Regions from separate parts of the Lentzea sp. NPDC055074 genome, predicted to be linked through region 3. Evidence: riboswitches for the same ligand, from Rfam matches in the RefSeq annotation. Region 3 holds a riboswitch; each other region holds the start of a gene.
What was found. Region 3 has a riboswitch for cobalamin ahead of ACWF7A_RS37715 (FecCD family ABC transporter permease). Riboswitches for the same ligand answer to the same signal wherever they lie in the genome.

Region 1 (7,459 bases), on a different contig from region 3:
TCGCCGGCGTGGGGTAGCAGCCGTCGCCGTCGTAGTCGAACGCCGGCTGCCACCTGCCGTCGGCCTCCTCGAAGTTCGCGGGGATGGCCCGGGGCGGGTCGGCGAGCGCGATGCCGGGGAACAGTGCCGTGATCAGCAGGGCGCCGGCGAGCGCGGTCAGGAGCTTCTTCCTCAACTTCAGGCCTCCGGATGTGCAGGGGAGCGGAGAGGCGTGCGAGGCAGAAGGTGGTACATGAACCACGTTCACGTCTAGGTGGTTCGCCAAATCTTTGCCATACCGGGAAATTCACAACCTCGGGACGGAATCGATCCCGTCCCGAGGTCGCGCTCTCATCAGCCCAGCTCTGACCGCATGCGACGCGCCGCGGCGACCAGGTTCCGCAACGCGGGCTCCACCTCGGCGTAACCGCGCGTCTTCAGTCCGCAGTCGGGGTTGATCCACAAACGTTCACCCGGCACCGCGCGCACCGCCTCGGTGATCAGCGAGACGATCTCGTCCTCGCCCGGCACCAGCGGCGAGTGGATGTCGTAGACGCCGGGACCGATGCCGCGCGGGAACTCCAGGTCCTCCAGGATCTCCATCTTGGACCGCGCGGCCTCGATCGTCGTGACGTCGGCGTCGAGGTCGGAGATCGCGCCGATCACCTCGCCGAACTCCGAGTAGCACAGGTGGGTGTGCACCTGGGTGCCCGTCGTGGCGCCCGAGGTGGCGAGCCGGAACGCGCCGACCGACCACTCCAGGTACGCGGGCTGGTCCTTCCGGCGCAACGGGAGCAGCTCGCGCAACGCCGGTTCGTCGACCTGGACCACGCGGATCCCGGCGGCCTCCAGGTCGCGGATCTCGTCCCGCAGCGCCAGCGCCACCTGGGCCGCCGTGTCGGCCAGCGGCTGGTCGTCGCGCACGAACGACCACGCGAGGATCGTCACCGGGCCGGTCAGCATGCCCTTGACCGGCTTGGAGGTCAGCGACTGCGCGTACGTGCTCCACGGCACCGTCATCGGCTTCGGGCGCGAGACGTCGCCGTGGATGATCGGCGGCCGCACGCACCTCGACCCGTACGACTGCACCCACGCGAACTCCGTGCTGGCGAAGCCCTCCAGGTGCTCGGCGAAGTACTGGACCATGTCGTTGCGCTCGGGCTCGCCGTGCACCAGCACGTCGAGGCCGATGTCCTCCTGCAGGCCGATCACGCGACCGATCTCGTCGCGCATCCGCTGCCCGTACTCGTCCTCGGTGATCTCGCCGCCGCGGACCGCCGCGCGCGCCCTGCGGAGGTCACCGGTCTGCGGGAACGAGCCGATCGTCGTGGTCGCGAGCGGCGGCAGTCCCAGCCGGGCCTGTTGCGCGGCGGCACGTTCCTCGTAGGGCGCGCGGACGCGGTGTTCCGGCCGCAGCGACTCGACGCGCGCCCGGACGTGGTCGTCACGGTGCGGGCTCGGCACCGGGCGCTTCGCCTCGTCCGTCCACGCGCCGCCGGCCTCGCCGCGCAGGGCGTTGCCCAGCACCACGATCTCGCGGACCTTCTGCCGCGCGAACGCCAACCGCGCCTGCACGTCCGGTTCTAGGTTCTCGGCCTCCAGGTCGTACGGCACGTGCAGCAGCGTCGAGGACGACGAGACGACGACCTCGCGCGCGAACCCCAGCAACGACACGGCTTTCGCCAACGCCGCGTGCAGGTCGGTGCGCCACACGTTGCGGCCGTCGACCAGCCCGGCGACGAGGATCTTGTCGCGCAGCGCGGGGATCGCGACCGGCGTGTCCGGCGCGCTGACGAGGTCGAGGCCGATCGCCTCGACCGGCGACTGGGCGAGGATCGGCAACGCCTCGCCCAGGTCGCCGTAGTAGCCGGTGACGAGCAGCTTCGGCCGGCCGGGCAGGCCACCCAGCGTGCGGTAGGCCCGCTTCAGGGCGTCGAGCTCGGCGGGGCTGCGGTCGGCGGCGAACGCCGGTTCGTCGAGCTGCACCCACCCGACGCCCTCGACCCTCAGCCGGCCGAGCAGCTCGACGTAGACCTCCAGCAGGCCGTCGAGCAGCGTCACCGGGTCGAAGCCCGGCGTGGTGCCCTTGGCCAGCAACAGGAACGTCACCGGGCCGAGCAGCACCGGCCTGGTCGTGACGCCGAGGGCGCGGGCCTCGCGGTACTCGGCGACCGGCCTGTCACCGGAGAGGCGGAACTCGGTGTCCGGGCCCAGCTCCGGCACCAGGTAGTGGTAGTTCGTGTCGAACCACTTCGTCAGCTCCAGGGCCGCGGCGCCGTTCCGGCCGCGTGCCGCCGCGAAGTAGGTGTCCAGTTCGGACAGACCCAGGTCGCGGAACCGTTGCGGGATCACGCCGAACAGCTGGGCGGTGTCGAGCACCTGGTCGTAGAACGAGAACGTGCCGGACGGGATCGAGTCCAGTTCGGACAGTTCGGCCCAGGTCTGAGCCCTGAGCCGTCGCGCGGTCTCCCGCAGGGCGGCTTCGTCGATCGTCTCGGCCCAGTACCGCTCGACCGCGCGCTTCAGTTCGCGCTTCGGTCCGATCCGGGGGTAGCCGAGAACGGTGCTGCCGATGGTCACAGGCTCTCTCCTCGCGAGCGTGCGGAAGCACCGGAGTCCCACGAGCAGCGCAGCACGGAAGCCGCACCCGTCAGCCCGCCCGAGAGGCTCCGGAGCACCGCGCACCGGGTTCGGTGCACGGACCTGCGGCAGGTCTTCGGACTCGTGGGCGCCGTGCACACTCCTACCGGCCGTCGCTTCCCAGGTCTCCCGACCCAGTGCTGTTGACGGCTTTCGTTCCCACTCACCGCTGCGGGGCAGTCCCGGACTCGCACCGGGTTCCCTTTTGCTCCACCCCGGAGGACCGGGGTGAACCGCTGGCGTGATCGAGACTAGCGGGCCGCGCCGAGCATGCCCAGCGCCATGTCGGCGTACTGGATGGTGAGATCGCTCAACCCGGACGAGGAACGGATCCGCCACCGCCGCATCGCGTTCTACCGCCGCCTCGGCGCCGTGCTGCTACCCGTCAACGGCTACCCGCCGCCGCAGGGCAGCGCCGGCTACCCGACGCTGCTGACGGCCGCGGACCACGAGCCCCGGTCCCCGGCCGCCGCCGACGACCTCGAACGGATCGTGGTCGCCGTCCACGGGCACCGGCACGGGATCGCGCCGACCGACCCGTGGTGACCGGGACGTCGCGGCTCAGCGCCGTCTCACCCGCGGGCTGAGCCGACCTTCCAGTAACCGCTGAACATGATCGCCTTTCGGTCCACCCCGCGGTCCTTGACGAGGTGCCGCCGCACCCCGGTCGCGAGCGCCGACTCCCCGCACGCCCAGGCGTACTCCACAGTGGACAGCGCCTTGTCCTGGATCGCCTCGACCACAGCGGATCCGGGCTCGCCGTCCCCGCGGAACACCCACTCCGCGTCGAGGTCGACCCGGTACGACTCGTCCGGCACCTCGGCGAACACGTGCACCGGCCGGGTCTCGGCCTCGAGGATCGCCGCGAGCGCGGGCAACGCCGTCTCATCGGCCGCGAGCAGCACGGCCCCCTCGGCGGGCGGCCGGTAGGCCGAGCCACCGGCGCGGAACCCCGCCTCGTCCCCGGCGCTCGCCCGCCGCGCCCACCGCGTGCCGGGCCCGGCGTCACCGTGCACGACGAAGTCGACGTCGATCTCGGCGACCTCGGGCCGGTGCGCGCGCACCGTGTACCAGCGCAGGTCGGGCCGCGTCTCCTCCGGCATCGCGCGCAACGACGTGCGGACGTTGATGCGGTCGTCGGCCGGCATGACGAGCTCGCGGCCCGTCGCCATCAGCAGCCCGAAGTACTCGTCCGGCCCCGTGACCGCGAACGACTCGAACTCCGGCGCGTGGAAGGTGATCCGGCGCATGTGGTCGCCGAGCTCGCTCACCGCCGTCACGGACATGACGAACTGGTCGAAGACCTCGCGACGGTTCGCGGGCGCCATCATCATCTCGGCGGCCTTGGTGGCGGCCTTGACGGTGAACCGTTCGAAGGCGGAGTAGCGCGACATGCCCGCACCGTACACGTTTGGTTAGGCTTACCTAAATAGTCGGGCGAAATCGAGACCGAGGGCGCACACTGCGGACATGTTCCCCAGGACCGCGCAACAACAATGGTGGTTCGAAGAGCCCGAGAGCAGGAACCGCAGCCAGGCCATCGGACTGCGGCTCGCCATCGCCTACCACCAGCGCGACGCCGAGCGCGTCGAGAGGCTGATGCCGCGCGACCGGGACGAGACCTGGCTGGTGATGGGCGCGCTGGAGAACGGCCTGCTGGCGCTCAACCAGATCTACCCGCCCGGCCCGCCGGACGAGGTGTGGGAGCGGGTCACCCCGATCATCGACGCCGGCGCGCCCAAGGGGGTGGCGGCGCGCACCCGCGCCCTGCTCGCGGCCATGTCCCACGCGATGTACAACGCGACCTTGGGGGAGGTGTACGAGCGCAAGGAGGAGGATCCGTACACGGGGGCGCACCTGTACGCGGCGATCACGGCCATGCGGGCGGCCGAGCACGAGGACGGGGTGCGTCGGATGCAGGAGCGGGCGGACGAGCTGGACCCGCCGCGGTGACGTTCTTCCCGGTTTGACCTGGGGAAACGGGCGTGAGGCGCAGCTAACAACCACCCCGACGTGCATTGTCATACATCGTCGTGCATAATTCTCAACGTGTCCAAGGTGCTCACTTCACTTCCCGCCGGCGAACGCGTCGGCATCGCCTTCTCCGGTGGTCTCGACACCTCCGTCGCGGTCGCGTGGATGCGTGAGAAGGGCGCTGTGCCCTGCACGTACACCGCGGACATCGGCCAGTACGACGAGCCCGAGATCGACACGGTCCCGAGCCGCGCCGGTACCTACGGTGCCGAGATCGCGCGTCTGGTCGACTGCCGCTCCGCGCTCGTCGAGGAAGGTCTCGCGGCGCTCGCCTGCGGCGCGTTCCACATCCGGTCCGGTGGCCGCGCGTACTTCAACACGACTCCGCTCGGGCGGGCCGTCACGGGCACCATGCTCGTGCGCGCCATGCTCGACGACGACGTGCAGATCTGGGGCGACGGCTCCACCTACAAGGGCAACGACATCGAGCGGTTCTACCGCTACGGCCTGCTCGCGAACCCGTCGCTGCGGATCTACAAGCCGTGGCTCGACGCCGCGTTCGTGACGGAGCTCGGCGGCCGCAAGGAGATGTCCGAGTGGCTGCTCGAGCGTGACCTGCCGTACCGGTCGAGCGTCGAGAAGGCGTACTCGACCGACGCGAACATCTGGGGCGCGACGCACGAGGCCAAGTCGCTCGAGCTGCTCAACGAGGGCATCGAGATCGTCGAGCCGATCATGGGCGTCAAGTTCTGGGACCCGTCGGTCGAGATCGCGACCGAGGACGTCACCATCGGCTTCGACCAGGGCCGGCCGGTCACCATCAACGGCAAGGAGTTCGGCGACGCCGTCGACCTCGTGCTGGAGGCGAACGCCATCGGTGGCCGCCACGGGCTCGGCATGTCCGACCAGATCGAGAACCGCATCATCGAGGCCAAGAGCCGCGGCATCTACGAGGCGCCCGGCATGGCGCTGCTCTACATCGCCTACGACCGTCTCGTGAACGCGATCCACAACGAGGACACCGTCGCGGCGTACCACAACGAGGGCCGCAAGCTCGGCAGGCTGCTGTACGAGGGCCGCTGGCTCGACCCGCAGTCGCTGATGCTGCGCGAGTCGCTGCAGCGCTGGGTCGGCGCCGCGATCACCGGCGAGGTCACGCTGCGGCTGCGCCGGGGCGACGACTACTCGATCCTCGACACGTCCGGCCCGGCGTTCAGCTACCACCCGGACAAGCTGTCGATGGAGCGCACCGAGGACTCGGCCTTCGGCCCCGTCGACCGCATCGGCCAGCTGACCATGCGCAACCTCGACATCGCGGACTCGCGCGCCAAGCTGGAGCTCTTCGCGGGCCTCGGCATGGTCGGCACCCGCCAGTCGGCGCTCATCTCCGCCCAGCCCGAGCCGACGCAGCTGATCGGCGACGTGCCGGACGGCGGCGCGGAGGCCATCGCCTCGCGCGGTGAGGTGTCGGAGGCCGACGAGCTGCTCGACGCGGCGGCCATGGAGTTCGGCACGGACTGATCACGAAGCGGCGGGGCGGGGCGACCACGGGTCGCCCCGCCCCGTTCGCGTCAGGTCCGCGTCCTCAGGTTTGGGGCCACATCGAGTAGATGACGTTCTCCGCGTCGGCGCACACGACCTGCGGCATGATCCCCTCGGCGACCTGGTTGCAGGACATCGGCCCGATCTCGACCGGCGGCAACCCGGTCTTCGGCTCCGACCGCTGCGCGTAGTAGTCGAACAGCACCGCCCCGGCCTGGTCGCAGGTGAGCCTGCCCGCCGGGGTCTCCACCACTACGGCCAGCATCGGTTTGCCGAGCGCGCCGGTGAACGGCCGCTCGCAGAACTGCGAGGGCAGGCTCTCGTACTCGTCCGGCGACACGCCGTTCAGAGCGGTCGCCGCCGCAGTGGTCGTCGGCGCCGCGGTCTCCTGCTGACCGGTCGTCTCCTGAGGACTGGTCGTCTCCTGGGGAGTGGTGGCCGAACCGGACCCGGTGACCTCCGGGGTGCAGCCCGCCACGAGCACGGCGGCGAGCAGAGCTGTGATCGAGAACCTCATGCCCCCGAGGTCGGCCGCACCCCCGGCATCGTTACCCCGCTAGGGTTGCGGCTTGTGTCGATCGAGGCTGAGCGGGCGAGGCCCGCGGTCCTGCTGAACCCGCTCGAAGGCGACCCGACGGACGCCGACAGCCACATCGGCGGCCCGATGCTGTGGCCGATCGACGACCCCTGGCCGCGGTGCGAGGACGCGTCCCACACCCCGGAACCGTTCGTCGGCGCCGTGCAGCTCTACCAGCGCGAGTTCCCGGAGCTGCCGTTCCCCGGCGGCACGGACCTGCTCCAGGTCTTCCTCTGCACGCTCCACCACGACCTCCCACACGCCTGCGGCCCGGCCGTCCGTCTCGTGTGGCGCGACTCCACGACGGTGGTCGAGCTGATCGAGGAGGAGCCGGAACCGTCGGCGCAGGAGGAGATCTACGTCCCGACGGTGAACGTGCTCGAACCGATCCGGTACACCGAGCACGAGTCGAAGGTCTCCGGCGGCACGAAGATCGGCGGCTTCACGCCGTGGTGGCAGAGCGGCCCGATCGAGTTCGAGTGCCCGGAGTGCGGCGCCGGGCAACGCCAGACCCTCTCGCTCGCCACCCACGAACCGTCCGGTGACGACGTCGAGTGGGAGTTCGGCCGCGAGGGCAACCTGAACGTCCTCACGTGCACGAAGGACGTCCGGCACCCGATCACGACGCACGTCGACTGAGCGCCGCCACCCCTCCCAGCATCACGAGCACGATCGCGGCGAACCACGCCATCACCGTCGTCGGCGCGAGGAACCGCGTCGCCAGCCCGATCGACAGCGACGGCACGC
Region 2 (7,459 bases), on a different contig from region 3:
GTCGGCGCTTTCAGGTCGCCGTCCGTCACGGTGCGCACCAGTCCTGCGAGCTGGTCGGCCGCAGGAGTCAGGTCGAACATCAGTAGCCGTCGCCTCCCCAGAACTGTTCTTCCAACGTGTCCGCGGTACCGGCGAGCAACTGGAGCGGATCGGTGAACTCGTGGATGTCGAGGTCCTTGAGCGGCAACGAGTGCCGGACCACCACGTGCTCACCCATGATCGCGAGGCCGCAGGCGACGGTGGAGTTGCCCACCTCCGCCAGGACGTCGTGGAGGTTCACCTGCGACGCCAGCCCGCACGGGGAGGCGATCTGCACCCACTCGTGCATCTTGTCGAGCACTTCCCGGACGATGATCACGACCTGCGTGCGGTCGTCCTCGTCCTCCTCCACGTCCCCGAAGGTGAAGAGGACCCTCAGCTCCTCGCCGTGGTCCTCGATGACGTCGTACTCGGCGCGGACGTAATCCGCGAGGTCTCCCCAACTCGCCATGGCGCAACCCTACTTGCCGAGATGGCCCACAGCCCGACGACGAGCACGGCCAGCACCTCGGCCGCGAGCAAGATCCTCTCGATGTACCCCAACGGGAACACGCGCCACCACCGAACGTCGGAGACCATGCCCAGCACAATGGCGTAGAGCAGCGGCATGAATGCGACAACGCTCAACAAACCGGACGCCATCGTCCACCTGGCGTGTCGTCCCCACACGGGGTGCCGCAGCCACGGCCGGGCGAGCGCGATGATCGCGATCGGCAGGCTCACGAACGCGACCATGCTGCCGAACCGGTGGATGCTGCCGCTGAGCTCGTTGGTGCCCATCGCCCAGTTCGTCTTCGGGAAAGCCACCACGAGGAACAGGCCGGCGGACCACAGGGCGAGGGCGATCGAGCCGGCCGACCGCCACCGCGCCAGGCCCTTGTGGATCAGCACGCCGAGGATCGCGAGCGACCCGACGGCCAGCAGCAGCACGGCGACGTCGAACACCGGCCGGTAGTCGCCCAGCGCGTACTCGCTGATCGTGCGGCGCAGCGGCCCGACCGTCAGGTCCAGCACTCCGACCATGGCGATCGTCGCGACGACGGCGAGGGAACCGCCGGCGGCGGCTAGTCGAGGTATCAGCACATATCGGACAACGCCCAGGCCGGGGCGCCGGGTTCCTGGGTTCAGCAACCCGACAGGTTCGCCCCAGGACTTCGACAGCTTCAACCCGGGACGGCGCCGCCTCAGCTCAGGATGGCGCCGCACGTGATGTTGACCTGCGCTCCCGTGATCGTGCGGCCCCAGTCCGAGGCGGCGAACATCGCGGCCCTGCCGACGTCCTCCAGGGTCGCCGCCCTGCCCAGCGCCGTCTGGCCGACGATGTCGGGTTCGACCTGGTCGCGGAACTCGCCCGGGACGGACTCGGGGATCCCGCCGGTCTGCAGCGTCACGGCCCGGACCCCGTGCGGCCCCAGTTCGGCCGCGAGCTGCCGGCGCAGCGCCTCGACCGCGTCGAACGCCGCGACCAGGCCTCCCAGCCGCCAGCGCCGGTGCACCTGCCCGTCGCTCGTGCCGCCGAAGAAGAGGACGACTCCCCCGCCCTGCCTGATCATGTGCCGGGCGGCGGCGCGGGCGGTGAGGAACTTCGAGCGGACGTTCGTCACGACCGGGCTCAGGTAGTCGTCGACGCTCATCTCGTGCAGCGCGGTGCCCTGGACGTCGTTGTCGGAGATGACGTTGACCGAGATGTCGATCCGGTCGAACGTGGCCGCGTGCTCGTCGACGCTCCGTTCGTCCAGCGCGTCGACCACGGCGTACTCGACACCCAGTGCCTCGGCCTTGGCCTTGAGCGACTCCTCGGTGCGCGCGGCCAGGTGGACCTCGGCACCCGCCTGCGCGAACGCCCGGGCGATCGCACCGCCGATCGTGCCCGCGCCGTAGATGACTGCGATCTTTCCGTTGAGGTTCATCGGTTCGCCGGTCATGCCGTCGAGGCTAACTCCTAACGCAGCGCCACGCGCGCTTCGGCGGCCACCGCCCCGGCGACCGCCGTCAGCGCCGGTGAGTCGAGCTTCCACTGCTGCCAGTACAGCGGCACGGAGATGGTGCGGCCCGGCGCGAGGTCGACCAGTCCCGCCTGGAGTTGTTGCGGCGGAACCATTCCCCAGCCGAGGCCCGCCACGATCGCCCGCACGTACACCTCGGACGACGGGACGTAGTGACGGTGCTCCGACGCGCCGCGGCCGCGGGTCAGCGTGCGCACGAACCGGTCCTGCAGGTCGTCGTTGCGGTCGAACACGACCACAGGCGCCCGAGGCAGCCACGACTTCGGCGGGCCGTCCTCGTGCAGGTCCACGAAGGACTGTGAGGCCATTGCCGCGTAACGGATCTCGCCGAGCTTGGTCACCGAGCAGCCCGCCACCGGTTCTCGTGAGGACGTCACCGCCGCCATCACCTGACCCTGTCTCAGCAACGCCGTCGTGTGGTCCTGGTCCTCGCGGTGCAGGTCGAACGAGATCCTCAGGTCCGGCGAGACCCGTTGCAGGGCGGGCAGGAACCACGTGGCGAGCGAGTCGGCGTTCACCGCGATCGGCACGCGCACCACCGCGTCCTCGCCCAGTGCCGCGTCGAGGTCCTGGTCCAGGGCGAGCAGTTGCCGACCGTAGCGGACGATCACCTCGCCCGACGGCGTCAGCCGCACGGGGCGCGCCCGCACCAGCAGCACGCGGCCGGTTCGCTGCTCCAGGGCCTTGATGCGTTGGGACACAGCGGAAGGCGTGACGTGCAGCGCGGTGGCGGCAGCGTCGAACGTGCCCGCGTCGACCACCGCGAGCAGCGTCCGCACCAGATCCAGATCCATCACAGCCGCTAATGCTACGTAAGAATCTTTAGCTGGTCTCATCAAGAACGCGTCAATACCGTGAACGCGTGACTGACCTGCTGCTCGGCTTCGGCACCATGATGACCCTGATCGTCGCGATCGGCGCGCAGAACGCTTTCGTGTTGCGCCAAGGGCTTCGCCGGCAGGCGGTCGCGAAGGTCGTCGCCGTGTGCGCCGTCTCGGACGCGATCCTGGTCGCGGTGGGCGTCGCCGGGTTCGGGGCGATCGTGAAGAGGTTCCCGGCCGTGATCACCGCGGCGGCGATCGCCGGAGGTCTTTTCCTGCTGGGGTACGGTTTTCTGGCCGCACGCCGGGCGTTCCGGCCGTCGGTCCTGGACGCGGGTACCGAGACCAGCAGCCGGCCCGTGCTGACCGCGCTGACGCTGACGTGGCTCAACCCGCACGTCTACCTCGACACCCTGCTGCTGCTCGGCTCGATCGCGGCCGGGCGGTGGCTCTTCGGCGTCGGCGCGGTGACGGCGAGCATCACCTGGTTCGTCGCGCTCGGCTTCGGCGCCCGGCTGCTCGGCCCGCTGTTCGCGAAGCCCCGCGCGTGGCGGGTGCTCGACGGCCTGATCGCCGCCGTGATGATCACTCTCGGGGTGACCCTGATAGCCGGGTGGTGATCATCACCAGCACCGCCGACACCGCCAGGACACCGCTCGTCACGGGTGCCGCCGCACCGACGAAAAGGGACGCCGAAGCGAGCCCCGCACTGACCAGAGCACCGAAGACGACCCGAGGCCGAAGATCACCCACGTTTCGACCATAACCCACGACACGCGCATGTTGGGTGGTGATCCAGACCCCACCACCACATGTAGTATCTGCCGCGCTAGTGGTTCACCGACTCGGCTCAACCTGGTCGGTGAGGCAAGAGGGAACCCGGTGAAAGTCCGGGACTGCCCCGCAGCGGTGAGTGGGAACGAAAGCCGTCAACGAAGCACTGGGTCTCACGACCTGGGAAGCGACGGCCGGTAGGCGCGAGAGGTGTGCCCACGAGTCCGAAGACCTGCCATTGGTGTGCGCGCAAGCCTGCGCGCACGACACGGTGCCCCGAGGGAGGGCGGCTGTGTGCACCAGTGGTGTCCTCCGCTGGTGCGCGCACGCGTTCTTCCCGGGCCGATCTCGGAGGAGAGAGCGTGCCCGACCGCCTTTCAGTGGTCATCGACGAAGCCTGCGCCGACCTGCCCAACGCGTCGGCCGAGGCGGTCCTGGCCGAGACCAAGCGCAACCTCTACGACGGCATCACCGACGCCGAACTGGCGCTCGCGCCGATCATGGCCGCCCGCACCATGGTCGAACACGACCCGGACTACTCCTACGTCAGCGCCCGCCTGCTGCTGGACAAGCTGCGCGCCGAGGCCTGCGGAGAACCGCTGTCGCACGCCGAGATGACCGAGCGCTACCCGGCGTACTTCGCCGGGTTCGTCCGCGACGGCATCGAGTTCGGCCAGCTCGACCCGCGCCTCGCCGACTTCGACCTGGCCCGCCTGGGCGCGGCGCTGGACGCCTCGCGCGACCTGAACTTCCAGTTCCTGGGCATGCAGACCCTGTACGACCGCTACTTCCTGCACCACGACGACCGCCGCTACGAGCTGCCGCAGGCGTTCTTCATGCGCGTCTCCATGGGCCTCGCCCTGGAGGAGGACGACCGCGACGCCCGCGCGATCGAGTTCTACGAGCTGCTCTCGTCGTTCGACTTCATGTGCTCGACGCCCACCCTCTTCAACTCGGGCACCACGCGTCCGCAGCTGTCGTCGTGCTTCCTCACCACCGTCGACGACGACCTGGCCGCGATCTTCCACGGCATCAGCAACAACGCGCTGCTGTCCAAGTTCGCCGGCGGGCTGGGCAACGACTGGACTCCGGTGCGCGGGATCGGTGCGCACATCAAGGGGACGAACGGCAAGTCCCAGGGTGTGGTGCCGTTCTTGAAGATCGCGAACGACACGGCCGTTGCCGTGAACCAGTGCTTCGCGCCGGACACCGGCATCTACACCGCCGACGGTGTCAAGGCGATCAAGGACGTCCAGGTCGGCGACCTGGTGCTCGGGGTGAGCGGCACCTACCGCGAAGTCACCGAGGTCATGCTCTACGACCAGGTCGACCCGATGGTCGAGGTGAAGGTCAAGCACTCCGTCGAGACGCTCGAGGTCACCGCCGGGCACCCGTTCTACGCCATCAAGGGTGTGCCGCTCGGCCAGGAGAACGCGCGGACCCTCAAGTGGCTCGCCAACGACAAGGTCCGCCCTGAGTGGGTGGACGCCGGTCAGCTCGAGAAGGGTGACTACGTCGCCCAGGTCATTCCCGAGGAGATCGTCCCGGTCGCCGGTCTCGGCGAGGACGACGCCCGGCTGTACGGGATCCTGCTGGGAGACGGGCACCTGTCGAAGGACGGGATGCAGTGGGGTGTCTCCGGCAACCCCGAGCTGGACGTGCACCTGGACTTCGTGCGCGAGTACCTGTCGGCGCGCGGCATCCACTTCTGGGAGAACGGGCGCGACGACACGTACCTGCAGATCCACTGGGCCTCCGGACGCGGGGTGCTGCGTGACGCCGAGACCGGCCGCATCACCGGTGCCGGCGAGGCCACTCTCCCGTTCACCTACGAGGACCTCTACGACGGCGAGCACCGGAAGCGGATCTCCCGCAGGTTCTCCCACCTTCCCCACGCGCAGGCGCGGAAGCTGTTGCAGGGCCTGCTGGAGACCGACGGCGGAGTGTCCCGTGGCGTCGAGGTCTACTTCACCACGACGTCGTCGCCGCTCGCCGCTGGTGTCCGCTACCAGTTGCTGCGCCTCGGCGTTCCGTCCGCCGGCCAGTACCGCGAACGCGAACAGAACCACCTCGGCACGCGCTCGGACGGCACCGAGATCTCCTTCTCCGGTGTCGTGAAGGCGTTCGACATCAGGGTTCCCGCCGTCGCGGGCATCGCCGAGCTCGTCGGCTGCCGGCCGATCACCAAGCACAACTGGGTCGAGCACCAGGGCATGGTGTTCTCGCGCGTCCGGGACGTGCGGGAGACCGAGGTCGTCCCGGAGGTCTTCGACCTCAAGGTCGAGACCGACGAGTCCTACATGACCACCGCCGGTCTCGCCCACAACGGCGGAAAGCGCAAGGGCGCCGTCTGCGCGTACCTCGAGACCTGGCACATCGACGTCGAGGAGTTCCTCGACCTCCGCAAGAACACCGGCGACGAACGCCGCCGCACCCACGACATGAACACCGCGAACTGGGTGCCGGACGAGTTCCTGCGCCGCGTTCGCGCGAACGGCCAGTGGACGCTCTTCTCCCCCGACGAGGTCCCGGACCTGCACGACGCGTTCGGCACGGAGTTCGCCGAGAAGTACCGCGCCTACGAGCAGAAGGCCGACAACGGCGAGATAAAGGTCTTCCGCCGCCTCCCTGCGGTCGACCTGTGGCGGCGCATGCTCACGATGCTGTTCGAGACCGGCCACCCGTGGATCACGTTCAAGGACCCGTGCAACCTGCGCTCACCGCAGCAGCACAACGGTGTCGTGCACTCGTCCAACCTGTGCACCGAGATCACCCTGAACACCACGATCGACGAGGTCGCGGTCTGCAACCTCGGCAGCGTCAACCTCGCGCAGCACGTCACGGACCAAGGCATCGACCACGCGCGGCTCGAGAAGACCGTGCGCACCGCGGTGCGGATGCTCGACAACGTGATCGACGTGAACTACTACACGATCCCGGAGGCGAGGAACTCCAACCTCCAGCACCGGCCGGTCGGTCTGGGCCTGATGGGCTTCCAGGACGCGTTGTTCACGCTCGGCACGCCGATGGCGAGCAAGGAGGCCGTCGAGTTCGCGGACCGCAGCATGGAGGAGATCAGCTACTACGCGATCGAGGCGTCCGCTGATCTCGCCGCCGAGCGCGGTGCGTACCAGTCGTTCGACGGGTCGTTGTGGAGCAGGGGGATCCTGCCGATCGACTCGGTCGAGCTCCTCGCGCAGACGCGCGCCGAGGGTGAGCTGGAGCAGAACCGCGAGTCCACGATGGACTGGGCGAAGATCCGCGAGAAGGCACGCAAGGGCATGCGGAACTCGAACGTCATGGCCATCGCGCCCACCGCGACGATCGCGAACATCACCGGCGTGAACCAGTCGATCGAGCCGCTCTACCGCAACCTGTACGTCAAGTCGAACATGTCCGGCGACTTCACCGTCATCAACCCCGACCTGGTGCGGGCGCTCAAGCAGCGCAAGCTGTGGGACGAGCGGATGATCTCGGACCTGAAGCTGCACGACGGCAGCCTGGGTGCGATCGACCGGGTGCCGCCGTACCTGAAGGCGTTGTACGCCACGGCGTTCGAGGTCGACAGCTCGTGGCTGATCGAGGCGGGCTCGCGCCGGCAGAAGTGGATCGACCAGGCCCAGTCGCTGAACCTGTACCTGTCTGCGCCGAGTGGCCGCAAGCTCGACGAGCTGTACCAGCTGGCGTGGTTGCGCGGGCTCAAGACCACGTACTACCTGCGCACTCAGAGCGCCACACACGTGGAGAAGTCCACGCTGCAAGGGACGGACGGCAAGCTCAACGCCGTCTCGCCCGTCGCCGTGGACCCCAACTGCTCCA
Region 3 (7,459 bases):
TCGAGCCGGTCCACGGTTCGGCGCCGGACATCGCGGGCCAGGGCATCGCCGACCCGACGGCCGCCGTGCTGTCGGTCGCGCTGCTGCTCGACCACCTCGGCGAGCACGAGGCGGCCCGCCGGATCGAGGCCTCCGTGGCCTTTGATCTCGCGACCAGGGACCACCAGTCGCCTGGGGCCACCTACGCCATCGGCGACCGTCTCGCGGCACTCGTGTCGTCGAACGTCCGCACGGGCTGAGGTTCATCAGCAGGACTCTCCGGCCCCGGCACCCCAGTGGTGCCGGGGCCGGGTTCGTCTGAATTCCCAGGGGGTTTCGTGTTCGGGTCAGCACGACGGACGGCGTTGGAGACCAGGGTCGCCGAGCTGGAGCAGCAGGTGCGGGTGCTGGGCGGTCAACTGGAGGCCGTGCGGCCGCTGCTGGCCGACGAGCGCCGCCTGGAGGCACTCGCCGCGCGGGCCGCGTCGGCGGTGCGGGCCGCGGAACCGCTGGGGCAGCGGACCGAGATGAAGCTGGACGCCCTGTACCAAGCCGAGAGGACGGGGTTCGTCTCGGTGTACTTCACCGGCGGCTGGAACGCGCGGGTGAAGTTGCTGGTCGGGCCGGAGAACCCGCCCACGACGTGTGTGGGCGAGGTCTACCACGACTACGCGGGTGCGCTGGTGCGGGCAGGTGAGTGGTGGATCGCCCGGAGCAACAGCTCCCGCACCGATCTCCACTTCCACGTGCACTTCACCCCGTTGTCCTGAAGCCCGGCCAGGAGGTTCCGGCCGGGCTGCGGTGTTCCCCTCCGCGGATCAGAGCTGGCCGTTGGCCTCACGCCACGCGCGCTCCTTCTTGATCCACTCGTTGTCCTGCGGGAACTCCTCGATGGACGGCACGCGGCGGATCTCGGTCTTGAACCCGGGCCCGGTCATCGGCATGCGCTTCGCCCACTCGACCGCCTCCTGGATCGACGCGACGTTGATGAGGTAGAAGCCGTTGAACAGCTCCTTGGTCTCGCCGTACGGGCCGTCCGTGACGACCGGCGGCTCCTGCGAGTAGTCGACGACGACGCCCGTGGTGGCGTCGTCCAGGCCCTCGGCGGCGAGCAGCACACCGGCGCGGATCAGTTCCTCGTTGTACGCGCCGACCGTCTCGAGCATCTTGTCGAAGTCGAACTCGCCCATGTTCGCGTAGGCCTCGTCGGTGGCGCGCATGATCAGCATGTACTTCACGGTGTGTCTCCCTGGTCCGGTTCTCGCTTGGCGTCCACAGGTCGAACGGGCCCGGTGCCGGATCGACATCACACCCGGAAAATTTCCGAACTTTCTGTTTCCGCAGGTAGGGTCACTGACGTCGTACGTGGGGGAAGACCGGTCTGAGTCCGGCGCTGACCCGCAACGGTAGGTCCCCCTTTGGCAGGGGACGAGCCCGAACACCCGCGCGCGACGACCGAGGAACTCCAACTCCGCCGTGGACTGCGGGAAGGACCCAGTGATCTCCAAGATCAGTGCGCTCGTCGGCGTGCTCGTCGTCAGCATCGTGGCGGGCGTCGCGCTCGGCCCCGTCTCCGTGCCGTTCGACGTCACCGTCTCCCTGCTCCGGGAGGCGCTCACCGGCGGCACCGTCCCCGCGGACCTCGCCGGGCAGTACCACATCGTCTGGGACATCCGGCTGCCTCGCGTGCTGCTCGCCGCCGTCGTGGGGGCCGGGCTGAGCGCGGTCGGCGTCGCGATCCAGGCGATGGTCCGCAACGCGCTCGCCGACCCGTACGTGCTCGGCATCTCGTCGGGCGCGAGCGTGGGCGCGACGGCCGTGGCGACGCTCGGTGTGCTGTCCGGGTTCGGTGTCTACGCGCTGTCCGTGGGGGCCTTCCTGACCGGCCTCGGAGCCACGGCTCTGGTCTACATCACCGCGCGCACGAGCCGGGGGCTCACACCGTTGCGGCTCGTGCTGACCGGAACCGCGCTGGCGTACGGGTTCTCCGCCGTGGCGATGCTGCTGGTGTTCCAGGCGCCGCGAGGTGAGGCGGCGCGGGCCGCGATGTTCTGGTTGCTCGGCAGCCTCGGCGGCGCGAACTGGCAGTCGCTGCCGGTCGCCGCCGTGGTGACTCTCGCGGGGATCGTCTACCTCGCGACCAAAGCGCGGCAGCTCAACGCGATGGCGATGGGCGACGAGACCGCGACGACGCTCGGCGTGCCGGTCAACCGGTTCCGCACGCACCTGTTCATCGTCACCGCGGCCATGACCGGCGTGCTGGTGGCGGTCAGCGGAGCGGTCGGCTTCGTCGGCCTGATGCTGCCGCACCTCACCCGCATGGTCGTCGGCGCCGACCACCGCAAGGTGCTCGCCCTCGCGCCGCTCGCCGGAGCCTCGTTCCTGGTCTGGGTCGACGTGGCCGCGCGGATGCTCGCGGCGCCGGAGGAGCTGCCGCTCGGCGTCATCACCGCCGCACTCGGCGTGCCGTGCTTCATCTTCCTGATGCGCCGCCGGTCCTACGTCTTCGGAGGCCGCTGATGCGCGTCGAGATCGACCAGGTCACCGTGCGCGGCATCATCACGGACATCTCGCTGCACGCCGACGGCGAGGTGGTCGGCATCGTCGGCCCGAACGGCAGCGGCAAGTCCACGACGTTGCGCTGCGTCTACCGGGCGTTGAAGCCGGACGCGGGCGCGGTGCTGCTCGACGGCGAGAACGTCCACAAGCGACGCTCCGTCGCCCGCGACCTCTCCGCGCTGTCCCAGGAGTCGCAGGTCGAGTTCGACTTCACGGTCGCCGAGGTCGTGGAGATGGGACGCCTGCCGCACGACCGCGACCCGGCTCTCGACGCGCGGGTGGTGGCCGAGTCACTGGCCACAGTGGACGTCTCGCACCTCGCGTCCCGCAGCTTCCTCAGCCTGTCCGGCGGCGAACGGCAGCGCGTGCTGATCGCGCGGGCCGTCGCCCAGCAGCCGCGCGTGCTGGTGCTGGACGAACCGACCAACCACCTCGACATCCGGCACCAGCTGGACGTCCTCTCCCTGGCACGAGGTCTCGGCATCACGGTCCTGACCGTGCTGCACGACCTGAACCTCGCCGCGTCCTTCTGCGACCGCCTCTACGTGCTGGACGAAGGACGGGTCGTCGCCTCCGGCACCCCGGACGAGGTCCTCGTGCCCGAGCTGATCGCCAAGGTCTTCCACGTCACGGCGCACGTCGTGCGCCACCCCACCACAGGAGTGCCCCAGCTCCTGTTCGACCAGGAGGTCACCCCTTGAGAACCGTTGTCTGCGCAGTGCTGCTGCTCGTCTCCGGCTGCGGCGCGACGGTCGCCTCCGACACCTCCGCGTCCGACCCGGTGACCATCACGAACTGCGGTCAGCAGGTCACGTTCGACCGCGTCCCGTCCAAAGTGGTCACCAACGACACCGGCATCACCGAGCTGATGTTCGCGCTGGGCCTGAAGGACCGGATGGCGGGGTACGTAATCAGCGGCAAGGACTCCGTCGACGTGCGGACCTCGCCGTGGAAGGCCGACTTCGAGAGCGTGAAGCACCTGTCCGACAAGGTGTCGAAGGAGGTCGTGCAGGGAGCGAACGCGGACCTGGTCTTCGCCGGGTGGAACTACGGCTTCAGCGAGAGCACCGGGTTCACCCCGGACGCGCTGAAGGAACTGGGGATCGGCACCTACCAGCTGACCGAGGCCTGTCGCAACGGAGTCGGCAAGCAGCGGGGCATCATGCCCGCACTCGACGCGTTGTACACGGACCTGCGCAACCTGGGGAAGATCTTCCGGGTCGAGGCCAAGGCCGAGGAGCTCGTGAAGGGCTACCAGCAGCAGATCGAGAACGCCGGCAAGCTGATGGCGGGCAAGCCGCGTCCGAAGGTGTTCCTCTACGACAGCGGGCAGGACCAGCCGTTCACGTCCGGCAGGAACGCGGCGCCGCAGGACGTGATCTCGAAGGCCGGCGGGGACAACGTCTTCGGGGACCTGAACGACAGCTGGACGACGGTGAACTGGGAGACCGTGGTGCAGCGCGACCCGGAGGTCGTGCTCATCGTGGACTACGCGGACGGCGAGGCGAACACGCCCGAACAGAAGCAGGCGTTCCTGGAGGGCTTCGCCCCGCTGGCCAACTCGCCCGCGGTGAAGAACAAGCGGTTCTTCTCACTGCCGTATGCGGCGCTGGTCGAGTCTCCGCGCAACGCGGCGTCCATCGAGGCGTTCGCGAAGTTCCTCGCCGGGGCGTAGGCGCTGTCACAGGCGTGAACCCGTGACCAGATAGTGGGAGATTTCCTCCCGTCGCTTGGTACGCCGAGCTGAGCTGTGGCAGCATCCCCGCCATGGCTCAGTTCACCGCCATCATTATTGACGAGCGCGTCGGGTAGTTGCCGCCCCTGGCACCCGACGCGCAGACCTCTCGCATCCCGCGGGGGGTCTTTTTGTTTGCCCGGATGAGGAGATGACCCCGATGGCCGGCCCGAACGACGCATTCCACGTCTACGACACGACGTTGCGCGATGGCGCACAACGTGAGGGCATTTCGTACTCCGTCACGGACAAGCTCGCGGTCGCGAGGTTGCTGGACGGGCTCGGCGTCGGGTTCATCGAGGGCGGCTGGCCCGGCGCTCTGCCCAAGGACACGGAGTTCTTCGCGCGGGCCGCGGCCGGTGACCTGGACCTGAAGCACGCTCAGCTGGTCGCGTTCGGGGCGACGCGCAAGGCCGGGGTCAAGGTCGAGGACGACCCGCAGGTCAGGGCCCTGCTGGAGTCGCAGGCGCCGGTCATCACGCTGGTGGCCAAGTCGGACCTGCGACACATCGAGCGCGCGTTGAGGACGGACGCCGGCGAGAACCTCAAGATGGTGCGCGACACCGTCCGGTTCCTCAAGGGTGAGGGAAGGCGCGTCTTCCTCGACGCCGAGCACTTCTTCGACGGGTACGCCTTCTCGCCGGACACCAGCCTTCGGGTGCTGGAGTCCGCTGTGGAGGGTGGCGCGGACGTCGTCGTGCTGTGCGACACCAACGGCGGGCAGCTGCCGCTGGGCCTCGCCGAGACCGTCGCGGAGGTCGTCGAGAAGACGGGCTTCCGCGTGGGAATCCACTGCCAGGACGACACGTCCTGCGCGGTGGCGAACACACTCGCGGCCGTTCAGGCGGGCGCGACGCACGTTCAGTGCACCGCCAACGGTTACGGCGAGCGAGCAGGCAACGCTGACCTGTTCGCCGTCGTGGGAAACCTCGTGACCAAGCTCGGCATGGAGGTGCTCCCGACCGGGGCACTGGCCGAGCTCACCCGTGTCTCCCATGCGTTGGCCGAGATCGCGAACATCGCACCCGACACCCACCAGGCCTATGTCGGGTCGTCAGCATTCGCTCACAAGGCGGGTCTGCACGCGAGCGCGATCAAGGTGGATCCGGAGCTGTACAACCACATCGATCCGGACACCGTCGGCAACGACATGCGGGTGCTGGTCACCGAGATGGCCGGTCGGGCGAGCATCGAGCTCAAGGGACGTGAGTTCGGGCTCGACCTGGCCGGCCGGGGGACCGAGGTCGGAACGGCCCTGGCGCGCGTGAAGGAGCTCGAGGCGAAGGGCTGGTCGTTCGAGGCCGCCGACGCGTCGCTGGAGCTGTTGCTGCGCGGGGAGCTGTCCGAACTGGACACTCCGCCGTTCACGCTGGAGTCCTACCGGGTCGTGCTGGATCACCGCTCGGACGGCGAGATCGTGTCCGAGGCCACGGTCAAGGTGCACGTGGCGGGGGAGCGGGTCATCGCGACCGCCGAGGGCATCGGGCCCGTGCACGCCCTGGACGCGGCGCTGCGCAAGGCGTTGCTGCCGCACCTGTCCTGGTTGGACACAGTGGAGCTGGCCGACTACAAGGTGCGCATCCTGACCGAGCACCCCGGTACGGACGCGGTGACGCGCGTGCTGGTGCAGTCGACGGACGGCGAGCGCGAGTGGACCACCGTGGGTGTGCACGGGAACATCGTCGAGGCGAGTTGGCTCGCGCTGTGTGACGCGCTCGTCCACAAATCGATGCGAAGTGGCTGACCTCGTAAACTGAGACCGTGCGCATCGCCCGAATTGCTCATCCCGCAGGCGTGGCCTTCGTCGCCGTTCAAGGCGACGAGGCCGCGGAAATCGCCGAACACCCCTTCGGCACGCCCACGTTCACCGGCCGGAAGTGGCCGCTGGCGGACGTGCGGCTCCTCGCGCCGATTCTGCCCACCAAGATCATCGGTGTCGGCCGGAACTACGCCGACCACGCGAAGGAGCTCGGCAACGAGGTCCCCGCGGAGCCGTTGCTGTTCTTCAAGCCCAACACGTCGGTGGTCGGCCCGAACGTGGAGATCAAGCTCCCGGCCGTGTCCGAGCGCGTCGACTTCGAGGGCGAACTCGCGGTCATCATCGGCCAGCCGTGCCGCGACGTGCCCAAGGCCAAGGCCGCGAGTGTGATCATGGGTTACACGATCGCCAACGACGTCACCGCCCGCGACCTGCAGAAGAAGGACGTGCAGTTCACGCGCGCCAAGGGCTTTGACACGTTTTGCCCGTTGGGCCCGTTCATCGAGACCGAGTTCGACCCCTCGGACGTCCGCGTCGTCACCGAGGTCGACGGGGAGGTCAAACAAGACGGACGTACTTCCTTGATGGTGCACGACATTCCGTCGCTCATCGAGTACGTGTCCGGAATCATGACGCTGCTGCCGGGCGACCTGATCCTGACCGGTACCCCGGCCGGTGTCGGGCCGATGACGGCCGGACAGACGGTCTCCGTGACTGTGGACGGCCTTGGCACGCTCACCAATCCGGTCGCAAATAGGTAGCCGTACGGAGCAATCCGGCGTCCGGCAGGTTACGCATCCGGGTACCCGCGAGTAACTTCCCGGTGTCATGACGGACCTGGCGTCCACCCGTGTGCTGCTGGTCGACGGTTCGCAGCTCATCACCGAAGGGCTGCGGCTTTCGCTGCACCGCACGCACTGCTTCCGCGTTGTGGGCATCGCCCACACCGTGGCCGAGGCTGCGCGCAGTCTGCGCGGCACGCTGGTGGACCTCGTCGTCACGGACTTCGACGTGCCGGGCGCCGGACCGCTGCGCACCGTGCGGGACACGGCGCAGTACAGACCGAACGCCCGAGTCGTCGTGCTGTCCAATGCGGACAGTCCGAGCTGGGCCCGCGCCGCCCTCGACGCCGGCGCGGTCGCCTACCTGCTGAAGACCTCGCCCGTGGCCGAGCTGCTCCCGCTGATCGCGGCCGCCGTGCGGGGCGCTCCCGCCACGATCGACGCGCGGGTGGGATCGCTGGCACGCCTACCGGCGCGAATGCCCCCACCCGCCTCGCTCGGCCGGCTGTCTGCGCGCGAGTTCGACGTGCTGGCCGAGATGGCGAAGGGCATGGACAACGCCCGCATCGCCCAGAGGCTCTTCATCAGCAACGACACCGTGAAGACCCACGTGAAGGCCATCCTGCGCAAGCTCGGCGCCCGCGA

Region 1: it holds a riboswitch for cobalamin, as region 3 does, so the genes downstream of both, metE (5-methyltetrahydropteroyltriglutamate--homocysteine S-methyltransferase) here and ACWF7A_RS37715 (FecCD family ABC transporter permease) in region 3, are expected to answer to the same signal.
Region 2: it holds a riboswitch for cobalamin, as region 3 does, so the genes downstream of both, ACWF7A_RS14625 (ribonucleoside-diphosphate reductase subunit alpha) here and ACWF7A_RS37715 (FecCD family ABC transporter permease) in region 3, are expected to answer to the same signal.

What each region holds. Positions count from the first base shown of each region.
Region 1 covers NZ_JBSGUQ010000001.1:779,889-787,347, reverse strand. Annotated here, with positions in the region: gene ACWF7A_RS03665 (NPP1 family protein) at 1-175, opposite strand, end outside; gene metE (5-methyltetrahydropteroyltriglutamate--homocysteine S-methyltransferase) at 334-2,559, opposite strand; cobalamin riboswitch at 2,670-2,872, opposite strand; gene ACWF7A_RS03655 (hypothetical protein) at 2,902-3,165, shown strand; gene ACWF7A_RS03650 (siderophore-interacting protein) at 3,192-4,013, opposite strand; gene ACWF7A_RS03645 (hypothetical protein) at 4,090-4,572, shown strand; gene argG (argininosuccinate synthase) at 4,669-6,114, shown strand; gene ACWF7A_RS03635 (hypothetical protein) at 6,179-6,652, opposite strand; gene ACWF7A_RS03630 (hypothetical protein) at 6,707-7,351, shown strand; gene ACWF7A_RS03625 (MFS transporter) at 7,332-7,459, opposite strand, start outside.
Region 2 covers NZ_JBSGUQ010000005.1:291,985-299,443, reverse strand. Annotated here, with positions in the region: gene ACWF7A_RS14655 (TIGR03086 family metal-binding protein) at 1-80, opposite strand, end outside; gene ACWF7A_RS14650 (hypothetical protein) at 80-490, opposite strand; gene ACWF7A_RS14645 (DUF998 domain-containing protein) at 415-1,122, opposite strand; gene ACWF7A_RS14640 (SDR family NAD(P)-dependent oxidoreductase) at 1,224-1,964, opposite strand; gene ACWF7A_RS14635 (LysR family transcriptional regulator ArgP) at 1,982-2,839, opposite strand; gene ACWF7A_RS14630 (LysE/ArgO family amino acid transporter) at 2,938-3,486, shown strand; cobalamin riboswitch at 3,683-3,894, shown strand; gene ACWF7A_RS14625 (ribonucleoside-diphosphate reductase subunit alpha) at 4,003-7,459, shown strand, end outside.
Region 3 covers NZ_JBSGUQ010000023.1:107,855-115,313, forward strand. Annotated here, with positions in the region: gene ACWF7A_RS37700 (3-isopropylmalate dehydrogenase) at 1-239, shown strand, start outside; gene ACWF7A_RS37705 (hypothetical protein) at 318-749, shown strand; gene ACWF7A_RS37710 (YciI family protein) at 798-1,217, opposite strand; cobalamin riboswitch at 1,305-1,443, shown strand; gene ACWF7A_RS37715 (FecCD family ABC transporter permease) at 1,477-2,499, shown strand; gene ACWF7A_RS37720 (ABC transporter ATP-binding protein) at 2,499-3,239, shown strand; gene ACWF7A_RS37725 (ABC transporter substrate-binding protein) at 3,236-4,213, shown strand; gene cimA (citramalate synthase) at 4,434-6,017, shown strand; gene ACWF7A_RS37735 (fumarylacetoacetate hydrolase family protein) at 6,035-6,793, shown strand; gene ACWF7A_RS37740 (LuxR C-terminal-related transcriptional regulator) at 6,861-7,459, shown strand, end outside.